3 regions of the Gordonia sp. NPDC003504 genome follow, and region 3 is predicted to be linked to each of the others. Evidence: predicted binding sites of a transcription regulator. Region 3 holds the regulator's gene; each other region holds the start of a gene.
The links. The regulator LexA, encoded in region 3, represses DNA repair genes until DNA is damaged. The targets are predictions, from matches to a motif close to CGAACANNTGTTCG.
Positions count from the first base shown of each region.

Region 1: a site for LexA is predicted at 3,467-3,480, ahead of ACWDPV_RS04575 (DUF222 domain-containing protein). Genes of this name have one in related genera too.
Region 2: a site for LexA is predicted at 3,493-3,506, ahead of ruvC (crossover junction endodeoxyribonuclease RuvC). Genes of this name have one in related genera too.

Region 1 covers NZ_JBSFPC010000002.1:89,512-96,873, forward strand. The annotation lists gene ACWDPV_RS04565 (5-oxoprolinase subunit B family protein) at 1-396, shown strand, start outside; gene ACWDPV_RS04570 (5-oxoprolinase subunit C family protein) at 393-1,268, shown strand; gene ACWDPV_RS04575 (DUF222 domain-containing protein) at 1,309-3,438, opposite strand; gene ACWDPV_RS04580 (oxygenase MpaB family protein) at 3,615-4,679, shown strand; gene ACWDPV_RS04585 (isopenicillin N synthase family dioxygenase) at 4,681-5,766, opposite strand; gene ACWDPV_RS04590 (MFS transporter) at 5,862-7,130, opposite strand; gene pdxH (pyridoxamine 5'-phosphate oxidase) at 7,223-7,362, opposite strand, start outside.
Region 2 covers NZ_JBSFPC010000004.1:352,088-359,449, forward strand. The annotation lists gene secD (protein translocase subunit SecD) at 1-262, opposite strand, end outside; gene yajC (preprotein translocase subunit YajC) at 603-1,022, opposite strand; gene ruvB (Holliday junction branch migration DNA helicase RuvB) at 1,206-2,306, opposite strand; gene ruvA (Holliday junction branch migration protein RuvA) at 2,303-2,902, opposite strand; gene ruvC (crossover junction endodeoxyribonuclease RuvC) at 2,899-3,468, opposite strand; gene ACWDPV_RS10980 (nucleoside/nucleotide kinase family protein) at 3,581-4,189, shown strand; gene ACWDPV_RS10985 (YebC/PmpR family DNA-binding transcriptional regulator) at 4,240-4,992, opposite strand; gene pdxT (pyridoxal 5'-phosphate synthase glutaminase subunit PdxT) at 5,104-5,706, opposite strand; gene ACWDPV_RS10995 (acyl-CoA thioesterase) at 5,703-6,557, opposite strand; gene ACWDPV_RS11000 (response regulator transcription factor) at 6,629-7,069, opposite strand.
Region 3 covers NZ_JBSFPC010000016.1:67,414-74,775, reverse strand. The annotation lists gene ACWDPV_RS21950 (1-phosphofructokinase family hexose kinase) at 1-505, opposite strand, end outside; gene ACWDPV_RS21945 (DeoR/GlpR family DNA-binding transcription regulator) at 502-1,272, opposite strand; gene ptsP (phosphoenolpyruvate--protein phosphotransferase) at 1,527-3,200, shown strand; gene lexA (transcriptional repressor LexA) at 3,240-3,980, opposite strand; gene ACWDPV_RS21930 (LysM peptidoglycan-binding domain-containing protein) at 4,597-4,863, shown strand; gene nrdR (transcriptional regulator NrdR) at 4,888-5,394, shown strand; gene hrpA (ATP-dependent RNA helicase HrpA) at 5,368-7,362, opposite strand, start outside.

The DNA.
Region 1 (7,362 bases), on a different contig from region 3:
GTACGGATCGTGGTCCGCTATGACGGCGCCGACCTCGACGACGTGGCGCAACAGGTGGGCACGACGGTTGCCGGGGTGATCGCATTGCACACGCGCACCCGTTGGCGGGTGCAGTTCATGGGATTCGCCCCGGGTTTCGCCTATCTGGTTCCCGACGACGATGCCGACAATCCCCTCACCCGGGTGCGCCGCCGCAGCGAGCCACGCACCCGGGTCCCCTCCGGGGCCGTCGCCATCGCGGCCGGTTACAGCGCGGTGTATCCGCGGTCGAGTCCGGGCGGCTGGAACCTGCTGGGGCACACCGGTATCACCGTGTGGGACGAGAGCGCGACACCACCGTCGCTCCTCGCGCCGGGCACGCTGGTCCGGTTCGAGGCGGACGAGATCCGGCGATGAGCACACTCGAGGTCATCACCCCCGGTCCGCTGGCCACGATCCAGGATCTCGGGCGCTCGGGGTACGCCCATCTCGGGGTCCCCGTGTCCGGCGCCGCCGACCTGGTGTCACTACGTCTGTCCAATCGCCTTGTGGGAAACCATGAGTCGGCCGCGGTCATCGAGACAACGCTGGGCGGGTTGCGGATTCGGGCCGACCGGGAGACGATCATCGCGGTCACCGGCGCCGCCACACGGGTCATGATCGATGATGCTCCCATCGGCCTCGGCGTGATGGCCACCGTGAAACCCGGTGCGATACTGAGTATTTCTGCACCGACCTGGGGATGCCGGAACTATCTCGCGGTGCGGGGCGGAATCGATGTACCGGCGGTCCTCGGGTCCCGGTCGACCGACACGTTGTCCGGACTGGGCCCACCCGCCATCGCCGCCGGTGACACCCTGCCCGTCGGGAACGCCGCGTCGGCGTGGCCGGCGGCCACCTTCGCGCCGGTCCGCACCGACCATCATCACCAGGTGGTGGAACTCGATGCGGTCACCGGGCCACGGCATGCGCATGTGGTGAGCCACGAGATCCTCTTCACCGGGGTGTGGGAGGCGAGCGCCGAGGCCGACCGCGTCGGGGTGCGATTGGTTCGGCCGGAGTCCAGTGCCGCACCACTTCTGGAGCATCGAACCGAACTGCCGGAACTGCTGTCGGAAGGCGTTGCGCACGGCTCGATCCAGATCCCGCCCGGAGGGCGGCCGGTGATCTTTCTCGCCGACCATCCCGTCACCGGCGGCTATCCGGTCGTCGCCGTGCTGACGGCGGCGGCGCTGTCGCAGGCAGCCCAGCTTGTGGCCGGAGACCTCCTTCGTTTCCGGGCGCGCTGATACCGCGGGCGTCAACGCTGACACCGTCAACGCCGACACCTCAGAAGGGTGGTGGCGCGCCGTCATCGGGCACGACGGGGTATCGCTTCTTGCGTCGCTTCGGGGGGCGTGGCGGGTTCAACGGGTCGACGCCGTCGGCGATGCGGGCGCGGTTGCGTTCCCGTTCGCGGCGTCGCCGTTCATATTTGGCGGCGAGCCGATCCCGCTTACTGGTCGAGATGACGCCCGGTTCCCGTGGTGTCGGTGGTGCGGCGGGTGGGTCGGCGAACCGGTAGCGCCGTAGCCCGCCGAAGAAATCTTCGAGGGTTTCCGCCGGCCCCGGAATGTTCAAGCCTTCCGGGGTGGTGAAAATCGTGACCAGTCGGCCGTTCTCATCCCGGTACTGATCATCGAGCCAGCGAGAGTGCGTTTTCTGCAGGTGATGTCCACGGCACTTCGCGTTCAGCCCGTCGGGAGTGGTCAGCCCACCGAGTTCGGGATGCTCGTGGTCGTACTCGTGCACGTGATCGCAATCCCCGTCGAACGCACTACCTCGGCACGCTGGGATCACGCACTCACCGTGACGCATCCGGATGAACTCATCCAACGCCGTCGACAACCGATACGGATCCGACGGCAACGCCGACGCGAGTTCGACGTCTTCGGGATCGACACCTTTGGGCACCAGGCGTCGGATCGTGGTCGGGTATCGGGTGATCAGATCGAGGATCTGCTCGGGGATGAGCGCTCCCTGCCCGATCAAGTAGCCGAGGTTGCCGTCGAGCGGGGGCTCGGCGGCCGAAACCGTTTCCGTAGAGGATGATTCGCTGCCGGTTGGCGCGGTGTCGGATTGGTCGGTGTCGGTCGCCGCATCAGGACACCGGTCATCGGCAGCAGCGCTCTCCTTGGGCATCGACATCCGCGCCATACCCGCGCGGGTATCCGCGGGCGGCTCCCGCTCAGTGTCGGGTCCGCGTGCGGGTTCCGCGGCGAGTTCCGTTTCGGCAGTTCCACTCTCCTCGTCAGAGCCGCTCTCCTCGAGCAAGGACATCTGCGCCACACCCGCATCGGTGTCGGCATCCGCATCGGTGTCGGCATCCGCAGTCGACTTGGGCTCGAGAGCCGGTTCGGCCTTCGGTTCCGAACGCCGGACCTGCACCACCGATTCGGTTGCACCACCCCCGGATTCGCGGTCGGCGGCAGAACTCCGCTGTTCCTGCTGATCTTGTTCCTGCTGTTCTTGTTGTCGTTGGCGTTCCTCGATTGCCGCGGCGGTGGTCTCATCGGCGATGACGTGCAACACGATCTGCACATCCGGAATACAGCCGGGTTCCGGAATGTCGGCCGGGCAGTCCTCGTTGCCGCAGTCACAGGTGAACTGCGTCCCCGACAACAACGAGTACATGGCATCGGCTTGGCGTTGCCGCCGGGTCCGCGGGTCCTTCCGGCAGGCGCAGTCGGCCAGGGCGGCGATCGTTTTCTCCGCGATCGTGATGTGTTCGGCGGACATGGTGCCGGTGATCTCCCCGGTCCCATCGCCCTCAAAGTGGGTGAACACAGCCCGCTTGTCGAGGTTCCGTTTCCGCGGTTCGCGGACGGCGTCCGGTGCGTGTTGGAAGACGATCTTGTCGACCATGTCCCGCAAACTCGTCGCCGGCCATTGCCCGGCGCGTTCGAACAACCGCTCGGCGATCGCCGCGTCGACCAACGCGGTGTTCGGATGCAAGGCCGGTCCCGGATCGAGCAGGTTGGTGCGGTCGATCAGGGTGCGGAACTGACTGTGGCTGATCCGGCCTTCGCGTAGTGCCCGTCCGGTCTTCGGCAGGCGGGTGGCCATCACGATCGCCTCATCCAGCAGCCGCCGGGTGGTCACCATCGCGAGATTCCGGGTCCGGGACATGTGTTCGGCCGCGATCTGCGCGTACTCCGCCGACTCGTCCAACGGGCGGTCGGTCAGACACCTCACCACATAGGCGGTGAAGTACGAGTCCAGCCATGCCATGTAGGAGCGGCACCGGTCCAGTTCGGTCATCGCGACCAGCACCTCGTTGATCGAATGCTGATCCAGCCGATCCGGATCCACCCCGAACAGAAACTCCGGCGGCAACCCCGGCCACGGCGACGGGCCCTGCTTCAGCAACGCATCACGCACATCCCCACGAATCCGCGCGCTCCACGGAATGGTGCTCACTCCTCGCCCCCTCGAACAAGATGACCGTCGAAGCTCTCTTCGATCTGACCATCATTGTAGAGACGGCCACCGACAAAAACTTCTGACGAGGACGCCCACCCCGGAATCTGTGGACACCCGTGGGCGGTGCGCGCCCACATTGACACCCCAATGAGACGCTTCTAAACTTTCGTCTCATGACTCAGGTTTCGCCCGCCCCCGCCACCGACGCGAGTGACACCACCGCCTCGGAGGTCGCCGACGCCACCGCCTCCGACGCCGCGCGCGACGAGTACGCCCCGCTGGGACCGGGATCCAAGACGTGGGAGACCTGGGGAACCTGGACCGGCATGTTCCAGGGGCTGTGGGCGGGATCGATGCAGAACATGCATCCGAAACTCGGCCAGGCCGTCTGGGATCACTCGGATTTCTTCGGTGAACGCTGGGAACGTCTGATGCGCTCGTTGTATCCGATCAGCGGTGTCATCTTCGATCCCGTCGCCACCGACGGCGTCGCGGAGACCGGCCACGAGGTCCGCGACTATCACCGCACGATCAAGGGCACCATGCCCGACGGGTCGCGCTACCACGCACTCGACCCGGACGTCTTCTACTGGGCGCATGCCACCTTCTGGTACGGCAATGTCCGTCTGTGTGAACGTTTCGGGCCGTGGCTGACCGAGGATGACAAGCGGCAACTGTTCGAGGAATCCAAGGCGTGGTACGCACAGTACGGCGTCTCGATGCGTCCGGTACCGGACACCTACGAGGACTTCCTCGAGTACTGGGACCACATGTGCCGCAATGTTCTTCGCGATCACGAGTCGGTCCGGACGGTCCTCGACATCTCCACGCTGCCCCCGCCGCCGTTCTTGTCGTTCATCCCGAAAGGGCTCTGGCACCGGCACATCGCGCCGCGGAACGCGAAGGCGTTCCTCTGGCTGACCACCGGGTTCTACGACGAGCCGATCCGCGAGATGATGAATCTGCCGTGGACCGAACGTGACGAGAAGCTGTTCCGGTTGCTGGGCAGGGCGATCAACCTCGTCATGAACCGGCTCACCCCGAAACGGTATCTGCGCCACCCGCGTCCACGCGATGCGTGGGACCGTGTCAACGGCCGCGTCCCGAAGGACGCACCACTCGTGCAGACCCCGGCGCGCAATCTTCCTTCAGAATCCGAGCGCGACAACCCGATTCACTATTGCCCGGTGCACGCCGCACGTCGGGCAACGTACCCGGGTATGGTCACCGGCGACTGACCTACTGTTGCCCGCGGCCGCGCACCATCGCCTGTCGCACTCGGGCGGCGTCACGTTGCGCATACGGATTGGATTGTCCGGCACGAGATCCGGCAAGTTTGGCGCCGATGTGCTCACCGACGGTGATCGGTGAGTATCGACTGCCGGCGCCGACACAACTCGGCAGCGTCGAGATGGTGGCGTCGATGTTGCCGTCGTGGAAGTACGCGGCCGACCGTCGCCGTTCGATGGTGCCGTCGACGATCGGCGGCTTCACCCGATGCAGCGTGGACATCCACCGCTCGTTGGTCCAGCGCGCCATGAGATCGCCGAGATTGATCAGGAGCGCGCCGTCGGCCGGTGCCACGTCGTGCCAGTTTCCGTGGTGATCAAGGACCTGCAGCCCCTTGACCTGATCGGCCCACAGCACGGTGACGATCCCGTAGTCGGTGTGCTCCCCCATGCCGGTGAGCTCTCCGTCGATGTCCACCTCGCCGGGTGGCAGTGCGTAGTTGTTCATCCGCAGCACGTCGAGTGAGTGGTCGGTGTAGGCGTCGAAGAACTCCGGCGGCAGGTCCAGGGCATCGGCGAAGATGCGCGTCAGGGTGCGCGCGACCCGTCGCGCCTCGGCGAAGTACGCGGACACCGCCGCCTGAAAATGATCGACCGACGGCCAGGTGTTGTCGGCGTAGTGATCATCGGGCAGTGCCAGGGCGGGGTACTCGCGGGCCTCCACCCCGACGTTGAATGCCTCGAAGAAGTCGTTCATCCGTCCCGCGGACTCCACTCCGAGACTCAACGACAGTGACTCCGACTTGGGCGGGGCATAGCCACGGTTGATCTCCGGCGGTGTCCGGTAGGCCTTCTTCTCCTCGAGCGGCAGCGCGAAGAAATCGTCCATCACCGCGGTGAACTCGTCGAGCACCACCGCCGGGACCTGGTGGCCGACGATCTGCATGAAGCCCACCGAACTGGCCGCGTCGTCGATCTGCGCGGCCACCACCGCACGATCGGCCGGATCACCATTGGCCGTGTACGCCGTGATGTCGATGACGGGCACATGGAAGGAATCCACCGAGGACTCGACGGTCGCAGTCATGGCTCCCATGGTCGCACCGAACCGAGGGCCTCGCTGAGCGCCGTGAACGGTGTGTTGAGCGCTGTCAGTGAGGGTGAGAGCGCTGTCAGTGCGGTCTGAGAGCCTCAGGCGTGCTGGCCGACGCGATAGCGGACGAAGGACGGGATCGCGATCGCGGCGATCAGCGTCGCGATGATCACGCCGACGCCGCCGAGCGCGGTCGTCAATGCCACACCCGCGGTGGCCGCGGCCGCACCGTGCAGCACGTCGGCGATCCGGGGGCCGCCGGCGACGACGACGATGAAGACACCCTGCAGCCGGCCGCGGACCTCGTCGTTGGCGGCGGCGAGCAGGATCGATTGACGGAAGGCGGCCGAGGCCATGTCGGCGGCGCCGCCGACCATCAGCAGCACCAGCACGATCGGCAGCATCGGCAGCGCCGCACCGCCCGCGAAGCCGACCGCCACGCCGGCCGCTGCGATCGCCGCACCCCAGATGAGGATGCAGACGATCACTGCCAGGCCTTGCCGCTGCACCCGACTCACCCACCCGGAGAAGACACCGCCGACCACGGCGCCCGCGGAGATCGCGATGAACAGCAACGCGAACGCCCATCCGCCGCCGGACGGTCCGCCGAAGTTCTCGTGGGCCATCTGCGGGAACAGTGCGCGTGGCATGCCGAAGATCATCGCGATCAGGTCGACGAGGAACGAGGCCATCAGCACGCGGTGTCCGGCCAGGTAGCGCAGGCCCTCGAGGACCGACCGCAGACCGGCGACCTTGGGCGCCTGGTCGCTCTCCGGCGGCAGTTTCGGCAGCCGGATCACCGCCCACAGCGTCGGGATCAGGAAGAGGGTGTCGAGCAGATAGAGGACCGGGTATCCGAGCACCGGGATCAGCGCCCCGCCGACGAGCGGTCCGGCGATGGCACCGGCCTGCATCACCGTCATGTTCAGCGAGAGTGCCGCGGGCAGTTGCCCGCTGGGCAGCAGACGCGGCAGCACCGCGGTGCGCGTCGGCTGATTGACAGCGAAGAACCCCTGCTGAACTGCGAAGAGCACCAGGATGATCCACACGTTCTCGACGCCGAGGGCGGCCTGCAGCCAGAACAGCGCGGAGCACGCGATGAGACCCACCGTGGTGCACACCAGGATCAGACGACGGTCCAGGACGTCGGCGAGGGCACCACCCCACAGGCCGAAGACCACCAGCGGGACGAGCCCGAACACACCGGTCAGACCGACATACCAGGAGCTGCCGGTGATCTGGTAGATCTGTGCGGGCACCGCGACGATGGTGAGTTGGGCACCGATGACGGTGACGATGTTGGCCAGCCACAGCCGCCGGACATACGGGTTCTGCAGCGAGGTGGTGTCGGCGAGAAGGCTACGCACCGAGGTATTTTAGCCGGGCTCACGATCGGGTTCGGTCGCCGACGGCCGGTCGTCCGATATGACGGAATCGGCGATCTCGACGCGCAACCCGGTCACGGCTGGAGCCGCGACGCCTCCCAGACCCCGTCGATCAGATCCAGCCGAACCCTGTTGTGCAGCCGGTTCGCGCGGCCCTGCCAGAACTCCACGCTGACCGGCTCGACGCGGTACCCGCCCCACGCGGGCGGCACCG
Region 2 (7,362 bases), on a different contig from region 3:
GGTTGTTGCCACTGACCACGACCTCCGAGCCGCTGACGCCGAGTCCGTTGACGCGCTGCTCGATGATCTGCTTGGCCTGGTTGAGCTGATCCCGGTTGGGCGCCTGACCGTTGTCGGTGCGGGCGGTCAGGGTGACGCGGGTGCCGCCCTGCAGGTCGATACCGAGTTTGGGTTCCGGCGAACCACCCCCGGTGAAGAAGATCAGCAGGTACACCAGGGCCAGCAACGCCACGAACGCGGTGAGCGGCTGCCACGGCGGGATCTCACGCGCCGACGACCGGGCCCGTTTGCGTGTGGTGGGCTTCGCCGAATCCGAGTCGGGACGTGGCCGCCGACGCGAGCCCTTCGGTCCGGTCGTCCGGGGATCAGGTCCGCTCGGTGTGGGACCGCTCGCACCGGTTCCGTCGGTGGAGGCTCCCTTCGATTCGGCCCCACGGGAAAAACTCACGTACTCGATCTCCTTTGATACGAACGTTGATCAGCGCGGTGTCGGCGGGAACGCGCGATCATCCCGGCCACTGTAGCGTCCCGCACACAGACACCCGCCCCCGGGAATCCCGGGGGCGGGGCAGGTGCGTCGCGGGTCACGCGACGCCGATGTCCTACTTCTCGGAATCGGCCGATTTGTCGTCGGAGGACTTGTTGAGGTTCGGGGTGTCCGAGGTGGTGTCGTCGGCAACCGCGTCGTCGAGGTCGTGATCATCGTCATCCTCGAGGGCGAACGGCGGGACATAGCCGGGGTAGGTGGCGGCGGCCTCGTCGGTCGGGACGACACGCATGACGGCCAGCCGGTTCCACCGTGTGACCAGGCCGGTGGCGATCTCCACGTCGACGTAGTCCGATGAGGTTGCGTCGATCACGGTGCCGAACAGACCGCTGGAGAGCTGGATGCGGGTGCCGGTCTGCACCGAGTTCTGCATGTCCTGCATCTCGGCCGCACGCTTCTTCTGCTTGCGCATCGAGAAGACCATGAAACCGACCATCAAGACCAGCAGCAACGGGAGAAACAGAGATTCCGTCATCAGGAAACAAACGTCCTTGTCGTATCGAGAATGTCACCCGTGACGCTGCGTGGGAACCACGGGTCGCGGGGGTGCCGACAAGTGTGTGTCGGCATGCACTGTGTCCAGTGTGCCATGGCCATCACCGGTTCACTAAGGCCGTCATGTCAAGGTACCCGTCGTCGGGGTGCCGGATTTGCCCGATCACAGCTCGTCGAACAGTGACGCGGTTCCGCCGTCGCGGGGTCGAACGCCGAAGGTGGCGTTGAGCGCGCCGGCCGGCGGCGTCAGGCCGAGGTGATGCCAGGCGGCCGCGGTGGCCACCCGCCCGCGCGGCGTGCGGGCCACCATCCCGGCCCGGACCAGGAACGGTTCGCAGACCTCCTCGACGGTTGCCGGTTCTTCGCCGACCGCGACGGCCAGCGTCGACACGCCGACGGGCCCACCGCCGAATCCCCTGATCAGGGCGTTGAGGACGGCTCGGTCGAGGCGGTCGAAGCCGAGTTCGTCGACGTCGTAGACAGCCAGGGCCGCGCGCGAGATGTCAACGGTGATGATCCCGTCGCCCCGCACCTCGGCGTAGTCGCGGACCCGGCGGAGCAGTCGGTTGGCGATGCGCGGGGTGCCGCGTGACCGGCTCGCGATCTCCGACGACGCGTCGGCCTGCAGGTCGAGACCGAGGATGCCCGCCGACCGTCGCAGCACCCGCACCAGCTCGTCGGTCTCGTAGAACTCCATGTGCGCGGTGAACCCGAAGCGATCACGCAGCGGCCCGGTCAGCGAGCCCGACCGCGTCGTCGCCCCGACCAGCGTGAACGGTGCGACGTCGAGCGGAATCGAGGTCGCACCGGGGCCCTTTCCGACCACGACGTCGACCCGGAAGTCCTCCATCGCCAGATACAACATCTCTTCGGCCGGCCGGGCGATGCGGTGGATCTCGTCGATGAACAGGACGTCACCCTCGACGAGGTTCGACAGCATCGCCGCGAGATCACCGGCTCGTTCCAGCGCGGGCCCCGACGTCACCCGGATCGCCGATCCCATCTCCCCGGCGATGATCATCGCCAGCGAGGTCTTGCCGAGCCCGGGTGGACCCGACAACAGGATGTGGTCGGGGGTGCTCCCCCGCTTCTTCGCCCCGTGCAGCACGAGTTCGAGTTGTTCGCACACCCGGGGCTGACCGATGAAATCGGCCAGGGACCGCGGCCGCAACCCGGCGTCGAAATCGCCGTCGGCGCGCACCGGCAGCGCGCTGACCTCGCGTTCCTCCTCGGGTCCCGCCTGCTCGGGATACTCGCCGCTCATGCCGTCTTCCCCAGCAGGGCCAGAGATCGACGCAACGCCGCGGATGCGTCGGCGTCGGGCGACTCGGCCAGCACCGACGCGACCGCCTTCTCCGCGGGGGCCGCGGTGAATCCGAGTCCGATGAGTGCCTCGGTGACCTGCCCGGCGATCCCACCCGCGCCGACCGCACCCGACGCCGTCGCGGTGTCGGCGACCGGCCGGTCGACCTTGTCACGCAGTTCCACGACGAGACGTTCGGCCACCCGCTTGCCGATACCGGGCACCGAGGTCAGCGCCTTGGTGTCGGAATCGGCCAGCGCCCGCCGCAGCGCGTCGGGTTCGAGGACCGCAAGGGTCGCCATCGCGAGTCGGGGCCCGACCCCGGTGACTGTCTGCAGCAGCGCGAACAGGGCTCGGGCGTCGGGCTCGGTGAACCCGTACAGGGTCATCGAGTCCTCACGGACGATCATCGAGGTCAGCAGCGTCGCCTCCTCACCCCGGCGCAGCCGCGACAACGTGTCGGGTGTGGCCAGGACGCGATAGCCGACTCCGGCGCAGTCGAGGACGACGTGATCGAGCGCTACCTCCAGCACCGGCCCCCGTACCGAGGCGATCATCGCTTTCTCCCTTGTTGGGCCGCCGCCACCCGGCGACGGTGCGTCCGAGCGATCTCGTCGGCGCGTTGTTGCGCCTGCGCCATGCGCTCGATCATCGGGCCACGCCAGCAGTGACAGATGGCGAGGGCCAGGGCGTCGGCGGCATCGGCCGGACGCGGTTTGGTCTGCATCCCGAGGATGCGCGTCACCATGGAGGTGACCTGGGATTTGTCGGCGCGGCCGTTGCCGGTCACCGCGGCCTTCACCTCCGACGGCGTGTGAAATCGGACGGGCACATCACGTTGTCCGGCGGCGAGCGCGATCACCCCACCCGCCTGCGCCGTACCCATCGCGGTGGACACCTGGTTCTGCGCGAAGACCCGCTCGATCGCGACCACGTCGGGCTGATGGACGTCGAGCCAATGGCAGGCGGCGGAGTAGACCGCGAGCAGTCGTTGCGCCAGGTCCATGTCGGTGGGCGTGCGCACCACGTCGACGTCGAGGGCGGTCACCTGCCGACCACTCCCCGACTCGACCAGCGCGATGCCACACCGGGTCAAGCCCGGGTCGACGCCCATCACCCGCACGGTCACACACCTCTCTCCGCAAGACGAACAGCTGTTCGAGATGCTACCGGCGGCCACCGACAATGCAACGGATCGACACGACCCCGATTCGCGCCGGGGAGAATGTCCGGTGATGACGCATTACACCCCGATCGATCCCGATGGTCTCGTCGAGATGTGCGCGCAGACCTGCCTGGACCTCGACGGCGCGTCGATCGTCGGCGTCGACGGCGCGTCGCCGGCCCGGCCGGAATCGATCGCCGAGGCCATCGCGGCGACTCTGCGGGCGCGCGGCCGTGCCGCCGCGGTGATCCGGGTGATCGATTACCTCCGTCCCGCATCCCTCCGGCTGGAGTGGGGTGCCCACGACGTCGAGAGCTTCCGGACGTCGTGGTACGACTACCCGGCCCTGCGCCGCGAGGTGCTCGACGGTCTCCGACACCATCGACGGTGGCTGCCGCGACTCTGGGATGGCCACTCCGACAGATCTTTTCGCGATCAACGGCAGCACGCGACCGACGACCAGATACTTCTCGTCGCCGGCCCCATGGTGCTGCGCGAGGATCTCGACCTCGATCTGGGCATCGCACTGCGGATGAGCCCGCCCACGCTGCGTCGACGGTTGCCGCCGGACGAGCACTGGACGATCGCCGCGCTCATGGAGCAGCAGGAACTCGGGCCGCTGCCCGACATCGAGGTGCGCTACGACCATCCCGAACGACCGGCCATCGCCATCCGGTGACACCGGGAGTCCGGCATCGCCGGGTGCGGGTCGAGCGCGCGCCGGTCGGGTCAGGCGTCGAGTTCGGCGAGCACCTCGTCGCTCACGTCGACATTGCTGTAGACGTTCTGCACGTCGTCGGAGTCCTCGAGCGCGTCGATCAGCTTGAACACCTTGCGGGCACCCTCGGCGTCCACTGGGACCTCCACCGACGCCCGGAAATCGGCCTCGGCGGATTCGTAGTCGATGCCGGCGTCCTGCAGTGCGGTGCGTACGGCCACCAGATCGGTGGGCTCGCTGACCACCTCGAAGGTCTCACCGAGATCGTTGACCTCTTCGGCCCCGGCATCCAGGACGGCCATCAGCACGTCGTCCTCGGACTGCCCGGCCTTCTCGAGGGTGACCACACCCTTGCGGGTGAACAGGTACGCCACCGAACCCGGATCCGCCATGTTGCCGCCGTTGCGGGTCATCGCCGTGCGCACCTCGCCGGCCGCACGATTGCGGTTGTCGGTGAGGCACTCGATCAGGATCGCGACACCGTTGGGCCCGTAGCCCTCGTAGGTGATGGTCTGCCAGTCGGCGCCGCCGGCCTCCTCGCCGCCGCCGCGCTTGCGTGCGCGTTCGATGTTGTCGTTGGGTACCGAGCTCTTCTTGGCCTTCTGGATCGCGTCATAGAGCGTCGGATTACCCGCCGGATCGCCACCACCGGTCCGCGCCGCGACCTCGATGTTCTTGATCAACTTGGCGAACATCTTGCCGCGCTTGGCATCGATGACGGCCTTCTTGTGCTTGGTGGTGGCCCATTTGGAATGGCCGCTCATACGCTCTACCCGATCCTTCCGGCACTGACGTGCCCAACTCTCGATGACTCAGTGCGCCACCCCAGCCGTGACCGGTATCACGGTCGTGGGCGCACAACCTGACAGGTGAGTCTACCGGCGGACCATGTCGACGAAGTAGGCATGCACACGTCTGTCGCCGGTGACCTCCGGATGGAAGGACGTGGCGAGGACATCACCCTGGCGTACCGCGACCACCCGGCCGGCCGCGGGACCGTCCGGAACACGGGCGAGGACCTCGACGCCGTCGCCGGTCGATTCGACCCAGGGTGCCCGGATGAACACCGCACGCATGGGGGTCGCGTCGGTGATCCCGGCGACCTCGAGATCGGTCTCGAAGGACTCCACCTGACGTCCGAATGCGTTGCGCCGCACGGTGATGTCGAGAGCGTCGAGGTGGCGCGCGTCGGCCCGGGTGTCCAAGATCGACGACGCCAGCATGATCATGCCGGCGCACGATCCATAGGCGGGCATGCCGTCGGCAAGACGCCGCCGGAGCGGATCGTAGAGGTCGAACACCCCGAGCAGTTTGCTCATCGTCGTCGACTCCCCGCCCGGGATGACCAGGCCGTCGACGGAGTCGAGTTCGGCGCGTCGGCGGACGGCGAGCGCGTCGGCACCTGCCTCGGTCAGCGCGGCCAGGTGCTCACGCACATCCCCCTGCAGAGCCAGAACACCGATGCGAGGCGCGCTCACCGCTCCTGCCGCGCGTGCTGGTCGGCGGGCATGGTGCGCCCGAGTCGGGTCAGCCCTTCTTGGGTGACCGCGGCGACCATCTGGCCGGCACGGTCGAAGATGCGTCCCTGCGTGAGGGCTCGCCCACCGCCGGCCGACGGCGAGGTCTGGTCGTAGAGCAGCCATTCATCGGCGCGGAAGGGGCGCAGAAACCACATGGCGTGATCGAGGGAGGCGACCTGCGGCGTCACGTCGGGATGGGGCACCCGTGACGATCCGAGCAGAGTCATGTCGCTCATGTAGGCCAGCGTGCACACGTGGATCGTCTGGTCGTCGGGCAAGGGATGGCGGTAGCGGAACCACACCCGCTGCTGCGCGGCGAAATACTCGTTGGTGATCATCTGCTCGGCCGGCACGACCCGGATGTCGAAGTTCGTCCACTCCCGCAGGACCGCCTGTTCCTCGACGCTCAGATCGTCTGCGCGATCCGGCAATTCGTCGGGATTCGGCGCCGGGGGCATCCGGTCCTGGTGTTCGATGCCGTGATCGCTGGTCACGTGGAAGGACGCGGACATGGTGAAGATGGCCTCGCCGTTCTGGATTCCGGTCACGCGCCGGGTGGCAAAGGACCGTCCGTCGCGGACGCGGTCGACGAGGAAGACCGCTGGGATGTCGGGATTGCCCGGGCGGAGGAAGTACCCGTGGAGCGAATGCACCGCGAACTCGTCGCCGACGGTGCGAGTCGCCGAGACCAACGATTGCCCGGCAACCTGTCCGCCGAAGGTCCGCTGGAGATGGCTCTCGAACGCCCCACCCCGGTAGATGTCGGTCTCGATGCGCTCGACGCGCAGGATGTCCTCGATGTCTGCCACCGGACAAGTATCGCGCACCGTGCCCGGACCCTGCGACGCGGCGTCAACCCGGTTGCGACGCCGCGTCCCTGTCACAGCTCGTCGAGACGAACCAGTCCGTCCTGCACCGCGCGGGCCACGAGCGCCGCCTTGGTCGGCGCGGTGCGGCCGAGTTCGGCGTACTTGGCGCGGATACGGGTCAGGTGGGTGTTCACGGTGCCCAGGGAGATGAACAGTTCCTGCGCGACCGCGGGCTTGGAGTCGACCATCAGCCAGGTACGCAGCACCTCGACCTCACGGGTGGTCAGGTTCGGGCGCGGCAGCTCCGGGACCTCGGGGGCCTGCGGCTCGCGGGCCTCGGGGACCAGGTGAATCCGGGGCTCGGCGACGGGAGCGGCCTGCTGACCGGGCAGCGGCATCCGACGTGCGGCCAGACGGGCCAGAGCCTCGGTGCGACGCCGATCGGCCTCGGCGCGACGACGGGCGGCCTGGGCGAGGTTGCCGGCGGGGATGTGCGAAACAACTGCGGTCATCGTGTGCTCCTGTGCGTGTCGTGTGTCTTCTGGTTGGTGGGCTCGGTTACCCGATGCACAAGACGTTATGAGCGTTTCGCAAGAAGGTCGATGGGGAGAACTCCCCTGCCCATGGGTAGTTCTACCCATGGAATACGCGCAGGTCAGAGGGGGTGCTCGGACGAGATTCCCGGACCATACCCATGGTCCCCATCGCGACTACCCACTGCGCTCCCCTGTCATTCCCTCAACTCGGACACGGAACCGCCACAACGTTGACAGCGCTCACCACAACGTTGACAGCGCTCACCACA
Region 3 (7,362 bases):
GTGGCTCCCCGGAGGTGTCGATGGCGACCCGGCAGCCACGCGCGATGAGCTGATCGGCCAGCTCCCGATACCAGGAGTCCTCGACTCCGGGGGGAAGCGATCCGCACAACGCCACCCAGGTGGCGCCGGCGGCGCGCGCCAGCACCAGATCGGTCAGGGCGGCGCGGTGGCGATCGTCGAGCGGTTGGCCGGAGGCGTTGATCTTGGTGGTGGTGCCGTCGGCCTCGGCGATGGTGATGTTGGAGCGGACCTCACCGTCGACGGCGACGGTCTCGTGGCGCAGACCGACGGCGTCGAGTGCGCTCAGCAGTGGGTCGCCGGCGCGGGCGGGCAGGACGGCGATGGTGTCGATGCCCGCCTCGGCGACGACGCGCGAGACGTTGACGCCCTTGCCGCCCGGTTCGGCGCGCACGGCCACCGCGCGCTGCACCTCACCGCGCTCGAGCGGCGCGGCGATCTCCAGCGTGCGATCCAGGCTGGGATTGGCTGTGACGGTGAGGATCATGCGATCACGACCTCGATGCCGCGGGCCGAGAGGGCAGCGGCGTAGGAGGGATCGACACCGGCGTCGGTGATGAGGACGTCGACATCATCGAGCGAGGCGAAGGACGAGAAGTCCTCGCGGTTCATCTTGGACGAGTCCGCCAGGACGACGACGCGTTGGGCGGAGGCCACCAGTGCCGCCTTGACGGCCGCCTCCTCGGGGTCGGGTGTCGACAATCCCAGGCCCTCGCTGATGCCGTTGGTCCCGATGAACGCCACAGAGGTGCGGAAGGTGGCAAGGCGGGCCACGGTCTCGGCGCCCACCGCGGCCTGGGTGAGGCCGCGTACCCGACCGCCGACGAGATACAGGGTGGCGTTGGGCTGATCCGCCAGTACCGTCGCGATCGGGAGGCTGCTGGTGACGATGTGCAGGCGGCGATCGGTCGGTAGCGCGACGGCCGTCTGGTAGGTGGTCGTCCCGGCGTCGAAGGACACCGCCCCGCCGTCGGCCGGCAGAAAGGCGAGTGCGGCCCGCCCGATGGCCGCCTTCTGGATGGTGTGGCTGGTCTCGCGTTCGGCGATGTCCTGCTCGCCGATGAGCTGAACCAGTTCGGGTCGGACCGCGCCGCCATGGACGCGTTGTAGGTGTCCGGAGCGCTCCAGGGTTGCCAGGTCACGGCGCACTGTCTCGCTGGTGACATCGAATCGCTCGGCGAGCGAGCTGACCGATGCGCGGCCATGCGAACGAACCAGTTCGGCAATCGCCTGCTGTCTTTCTTCGGCGTACACATTGCTCCGATCGGAGAGGACGGGTGACGGCATGTCTGCGTCCATGTGGGTTTGAGTGGAAGTCGGTGTTGCTATGTCTTTGTTTACGCCTGTTTGTGTTGACAAGTCAAGGATTTCTTGTAACTTCAATCACAAGAGATGTGTGGCGGGCAGATTCTTCACAGATCGGGCCGCCGAGAGAGCGATCTCGAGACAGCACGGACCACAGATCGGCCGACGACGGCTGATACGAACCTCGAACGAAGGGCAACGCAGTGGAACATCAGCAGGGTCAGGAACTGCGTGGGACTCCCGTGGTCGGCGGGAAGGCCTACGGGCCGGTGGTTCGCCCCGGCGAGCGGATCGCCCCGGTGCACGACACCGTGACGATCCCCGAGGACGCGCGGGAGGCGGAGTTGTCCCGCTTCGTGGACGCGGCCGGGCTGGTTTCCGCCCGACTGCGCGAACGTGCCTCACATGCCTCCGGTGCGGCCGCGGAGGTTCTCATCGCGACCGCGGGCCTCGCCGAGGACCGCGGGTGGATCGGCGCGGCAGGCAAGCTGATCTCCTCCGGGTCGTCGGCGGCGTCGGCCGCGACCGCGGCGACCGAGCAGTTCGCCGCGCTGTTCACCAAACTCGGTGGTCTGATGGCCGAGCGCGTCACCGATCTCAACGATGTCCGTGATCGTGTCGTGGCCGAGTTGCTCGGACAACCCGAACCAGGTGTGCCGGTGCCCGCCGAGCCCTCGGTGCTGTTCGCCGCCGATCTGGCACCGGCCGACACCGCCGGACTCGATCCGAAACTGGTCACCGCGCTGGTCACCCGGCTCGGCGGTCCGACCAGTCACACCGCGATCATCGCCCGGCAGTTGGGCATTCCGTGCATCGTCGCGGTCGCCGATCTCGACGAGGTGACCGCCGGAACCCTGGTGCTCGTCGACGGCACCGCGGGAACCGTTGTGGTGGAACCGGATCCGGATCAGGCACGGGTGGCCGTCGATGAGAGCCGACGCGAGGCGGAACTCGTGGCGGGCTGGACGGGGCCGGGGCGCACCGCCGACGGTCACGCGGTGGACATCCTGGCCAACGTGGCCGACGGCGTCTCCGCGCGCGCCGCCACCGCATATCCGGTCGAGGGAGTGGGCCTGTTCCGCACCGAGCTGGCCTTCCTCGACAGCGCCGAGGCGCCCACGGTGGCCGAGCAGACCGAGCTCTACCGCGAGGTGCTGGAGGCGTTCGCGGGCAGGAAGGTCGTCGTGCGGACGCTCGACGCGGGTTCGGACAAGCCGTTGAAATTCGTCGACCATGGCACCGAGGCCAACCCGGCCCTGGGAGTCCGGGGTAATCGGATCACCGCTCGACACCCGGAGATCCGGGCCGGGCAACTCAACGCGATCGCGGCGGCGGCCCGCGAGACCGGAAGTACTCCGTGGGTGATGGCGCCGATGATCGCCTCGGCCGAGGAGGCCGCGGAGTTCGCGGCCGCAGTGCGCGGGCGCGGCCTGGTCGCCGGCGTGATGGTCGAGATCCCGTCCGCCGCGATACTCGCGTCGTCGATCCTCGCCGAGGTCGACTTCGTGTCGATCGGTACCAACGACCTGACGCAGTACACGATGGCGGCCGACCGGATGTCGGCCGATCTGGCCGAACTCACCGATCCGTGGCAGCCCGCGGTGCTCGCGCTCATCTCGATGGTGGCCGAGGCCGGAAAGCGAATGGACAAACCTGTCGGCGTCTGCGGTGAGGCCGCCGCCGATCCGCTGCTGGCCTGCGTACTCGTCGGACTCGGCGTCACTTCGTTGTCGAGTGCGCCGGCGGCGTCGGCAGCGGTCGGCGCCAAACTCGGTGGCGTCACCCTCGATGCGTGCCGCGCCGCAGCGAGTGCAGCACTGGCGACCTCCTCACCCGCGGCCGCACGTGCCGCCGCCACCGCGGCGCTCGCCGGCTGAACCTCGGCGAGCGCCGCATCGGGCGGGCCCGGGGTCGGATCAGATCCGGCGCATCACCGTGACGACCTTGCCCAGGATGGCGGCGTCGTCGCCGGGAATCGGTTCGAAATGCTCATTGTGCGGCATCAGCCACACATGACCGTCCTTGCGCTTGAAGGTCTTCACGGTGGCCTCGCCGTCGATCATCGCGGCGACGATGTCACCGTTGTCGGCCACGTTCTGCTGGCGCACGACGACCCAGTCGCCGTCGCAGATCGCGGCGTCGATCATCGACTCGCCGACCACCTTCAGCAGGAACAGTGATCCCTCGCCGACGAGTTCACGCGGCAGCGGGAAGACGTCCTCGACGGCCTCCTCGGCGAGGATCGGTCCACCGGCCGCGATGCGTCCGAGAACCGGAACGAAGGTGGGGGCGGGCAGATTCGACGCGACCGCGGTGTCGTCCGGCGGGGTGTGCTCGCCGTCCTGCACGTTGACCGCACGCGGGCGGTTGTGGTCGCGCTTGAGCAGTCCCTTGCGTTCCAGTGTCCGCAGCTGATGAGCGACCGACGACGTCGAGGCCAGCCCGACGGCGTCGCCGATCTCGCGGATGCTCGGCGGATAGCCGCGCTCGCGCACCGACTTGCGGATCACATCGAGCACGCCCCGCTGACGCGGCGTGAGCGAGGCCTCCGCGGCCACCGCGTCGAACGGGACCTCCGGCTCGTCGGCGGCGGCCGGCCCGCGGCCGCGCTTGGTCGACGACGTCGACGTCGTCGAACGTCGGTTCTTCTCACTCATCGGGTGTTCGATCCTTTCGGTCGGAAACTCTGCTGTGGTCGGACGGTGTTGTCGGTTGTCCCGTGCAGTCGGTTGTCCGATGCGGTCGGTTGTCCGGGGTGCGGCGGGGGCTGTCCGCGGGTCTGCGCTGCTGGTCAACGGCCAGGTTAGTCCAGGTCACCGACAACTTCAAACACTTGTTCGACGTGTCGCGAGAAATTGTCGGAGGTGCGTGATAGAACTTCGAACATCAGTTCCTCGAACGAGTGATCGAGAAGTGATCGAGAAGTGATCGAGATCGGAGACTCTCATGCAGAACACCTTGGTTCGCAATGAAACCGCAGGTCAGGCGCGTCGGGCGACGGTTCGGCGCACCCCGTCCGGTGCCCGTTTGGGTGCCTTTCCCGACGCCCGGTGTGCGGTGCGAGACGATGTCACGCCCCGGTGCGGCGCGATCGTGCACGCAGGACGGCCGGCTCGCCGCGCCACCCCGGTGGCGCGGCACCGGCACCTCCACCGCCCCGCCGACAATCGTCCGGTCGACCGGCCTCGGGTCGCGATCCCCAGGCGCCCGGCCGGGACGCCGTGCGCCGGGCTCGCGTCGCAGTCCCGTCGGGCGGGCCGTCGCGGTGCCGCGGTGGCCCTGCTGACCGGGGTGGCGCTGGCGATGCTGGTGTGGCTGATCGGTGTCGCCGGCAGCGATTACCAGGAATCCGCCGCCCCAACGCCGGTGGCCACGCAGGTGGTGCACGTCCGGGCGGGGGAGTCGCTGAATTCCGTCGCCGCGCGCGTGGCACCCGAGATGCCGCGGCAGGCGGTCATCGACCAGATCGTCGAGCTCAACGACATGGGTGGCAGCGCCCTGCGTGTCGGTCAGGCGCTGCTGACGCCCGCATATCGCTGAACGGTGAGGCGCTATTCTCGATGCATGCGCTGCCCGTTCTGCAGGAATGATGACACCAAGGTCATCGACTCCCGAGTCGCCGACGAGGGACAGGCGATCCGTCGTCGCCGTTCGTGCAGCGCCTGTGGCCGACGATTCTCCACCGTGGAGACCGCCGTGCTGGCGGTGGTCAAGCGCAACGGCGTCACCGAACCGTTCAGTCGGGAGAAGGTGATGCGCGGGGTGCGCCGCGCGTGCCAGGGACGGCACGTCCACGAGGACGATCTGGCCCAGTTGGCGCAGCAGGTCGAAGAGACGGTGCGCGCCTCGGGCGTTGCGGAGATCCCCAGCAACGAGGTCGGTCTCGCCATTCTCAAACCGTTGCGCGACCTCGACGAGGTCGCCTATCTGCGGTTCGCGTCGGTGTACCGGTCGTTCGATTCCCTCGAGGACTTCCAACGCGAGATCGACGATTTGCAGGGCAACCTCACGCGGCGCAACGGCACGGATACATCCGACGCCCTCTCAGCCGAGTCGATCCAGGGTTCGTAACGCGCGCTTCTCCGAGATCGGATATCGGGTGCCCAGCCGCTGGGCGAACAGACCCACCCGCAGTTCCTCGACCATCCAATGCGCCTGCTCGTTGACGAGATCGCGACGGGCCTCGGGTACCTCGGCGAGTCGCTGATTCCACCGCCCCGTGACCCTGTCGAGCGCGCTCATGGCCGCCCGGTCCCGGTCCGCCGATCCCGGAAGGTGTTCCAGCCGCTCGCGTGCGGCCGCCAGATATCTCGGGAGGTCGGCCAGGTGCTCACGGGGAGTGGCCAGGACGAAGCCGTCGAAGATCAGGTTGGCCAGTTGCTCGGCGACGTCATCGGCGGCGACATGACCGGAATGCTCATCGATTGCCTGACGCAGCGGCGCAACCATCCGGAGTGCGTTGACGGCCGAGGCGAGATACTCCGGTGCGGCCGTACGCACGCGCGGACCGAGTGCAGCGGCCAGCGCACCGAACTGCTGCGGTGACCGCACCCGGGCCGCCGCGTCGACGTCGACGAGATCCCGGATGGCCCGCCTGGTGCAGTCGGCGAAGAACTCGCTCGCATCCCGGTAGGGGTTCTGGCTCAACGCGAGTCGCCCCGCAGGGTCGAGGCCCGACGATGCCTTCGACGAGAGTCCGGTGATGGTGTGGTCGAGCAGCGCGATGACACCGGCGACCCGCATCCGGTTGGCCTCGTCCTCGGTGGCGGCGGTGGCCCGCGCGACGCCCACGGATCGGCCCGGCTCGCCGACGGCACGCAACGTGGGATGGCGGGTGATGCGTTGGCCCGCGACGTCGGCGGTCTCCGTGACGGCGAGGGTGCCGATTCCGTCGGCGGTCCAGGTGGTGTGCACGTCGGCCGGTGGTGTCGGGCGACGATCCGAGACATCGGCGGCGAGGTCTGCGAAGGATTTGCTGCGCCTGCGGATCTCGCCGGCCTCGTCGACGACGGCGAAGGTGATCCGCAGGTGGGCGGGCAGCCGATCGACGGCGAAGTCCGCCGGTGTCACGGTGTGCCGGGTGATCGTCGACAACTCGCGGGCCAGCCCACGGACCAATGGTTCGGAGCGAGGCGTCAGCCGGGACAGGGCCAGGTCGGCGAAGCGCTGTGCCGGGGCCATCGTCTTGCGAAGCTGTTTGGGCAGGGTCTTGACGAGTTCGGTGGCCAGTTCCGATCGCATTCCCGGTACCAGCCAATCGAATCCGGCGTTGCGGACGTGGGGGAGCAGGGCCTGCGGAATGACGACGGTGACCCCGTCGTCGGGTGCGCCCGGCTCGAATCGGTAGCGCAGTTCCAGGCGGGTGTCGCCCTGCTGCCATGCCCCCGGATAGTCGGTGTCGGCGACGACGACGTCGGCGGCCACATCGGCGGGGGTCAGATCCAGCAGGGTCGGGTCGGTGCGCCGCGCCGACTTCCACCACGTGTCGAAGTGCCGCGCCGAGGTCACCTCGGCGGGGATGCGCTTGTCGTAGAACTCGTAGAGTTGCTCCTCCGAGATCACCACATCGCGACGCCGTGCCCGGTGCTCGACGTCGGCGGCCTCGGTCAGCAACTGCCGATTCTGTTCGAAGAAACGATGATTCGTCCGCCAGTCACCCTCGACGAGGGCATGCCGGATGAACAGGTCGCGCGACACCTCGGGGTCGATCGGGCCGTAGTCGACGCGTCGGCGCGCCACCAGCGTCACGCCGTAGAGGGTGACCCGCTCGTAGGCCATCGCGGAGCCCCGCGTGGAGGACCAGTGCGGTTCGCTGTGAGTGCGTTTGACAAGATCGCCGGCGAGTTTTTCCGCCCACAACGGGTCGACCCCGGCCACCGTGTGCGCGAACAGCCGGGACGTCTCGATGATCTCGGCGGCCATCAGGAAGGCCGGCGGTTTCTTGGACACCGACGACCCGGGGAAGATCATCAGCGTCGTGTTGCGCGCGCCGGTGTACTCGCGGCCCTCAGCGCCCCGGACCGCGATGTTGCCGAGCAG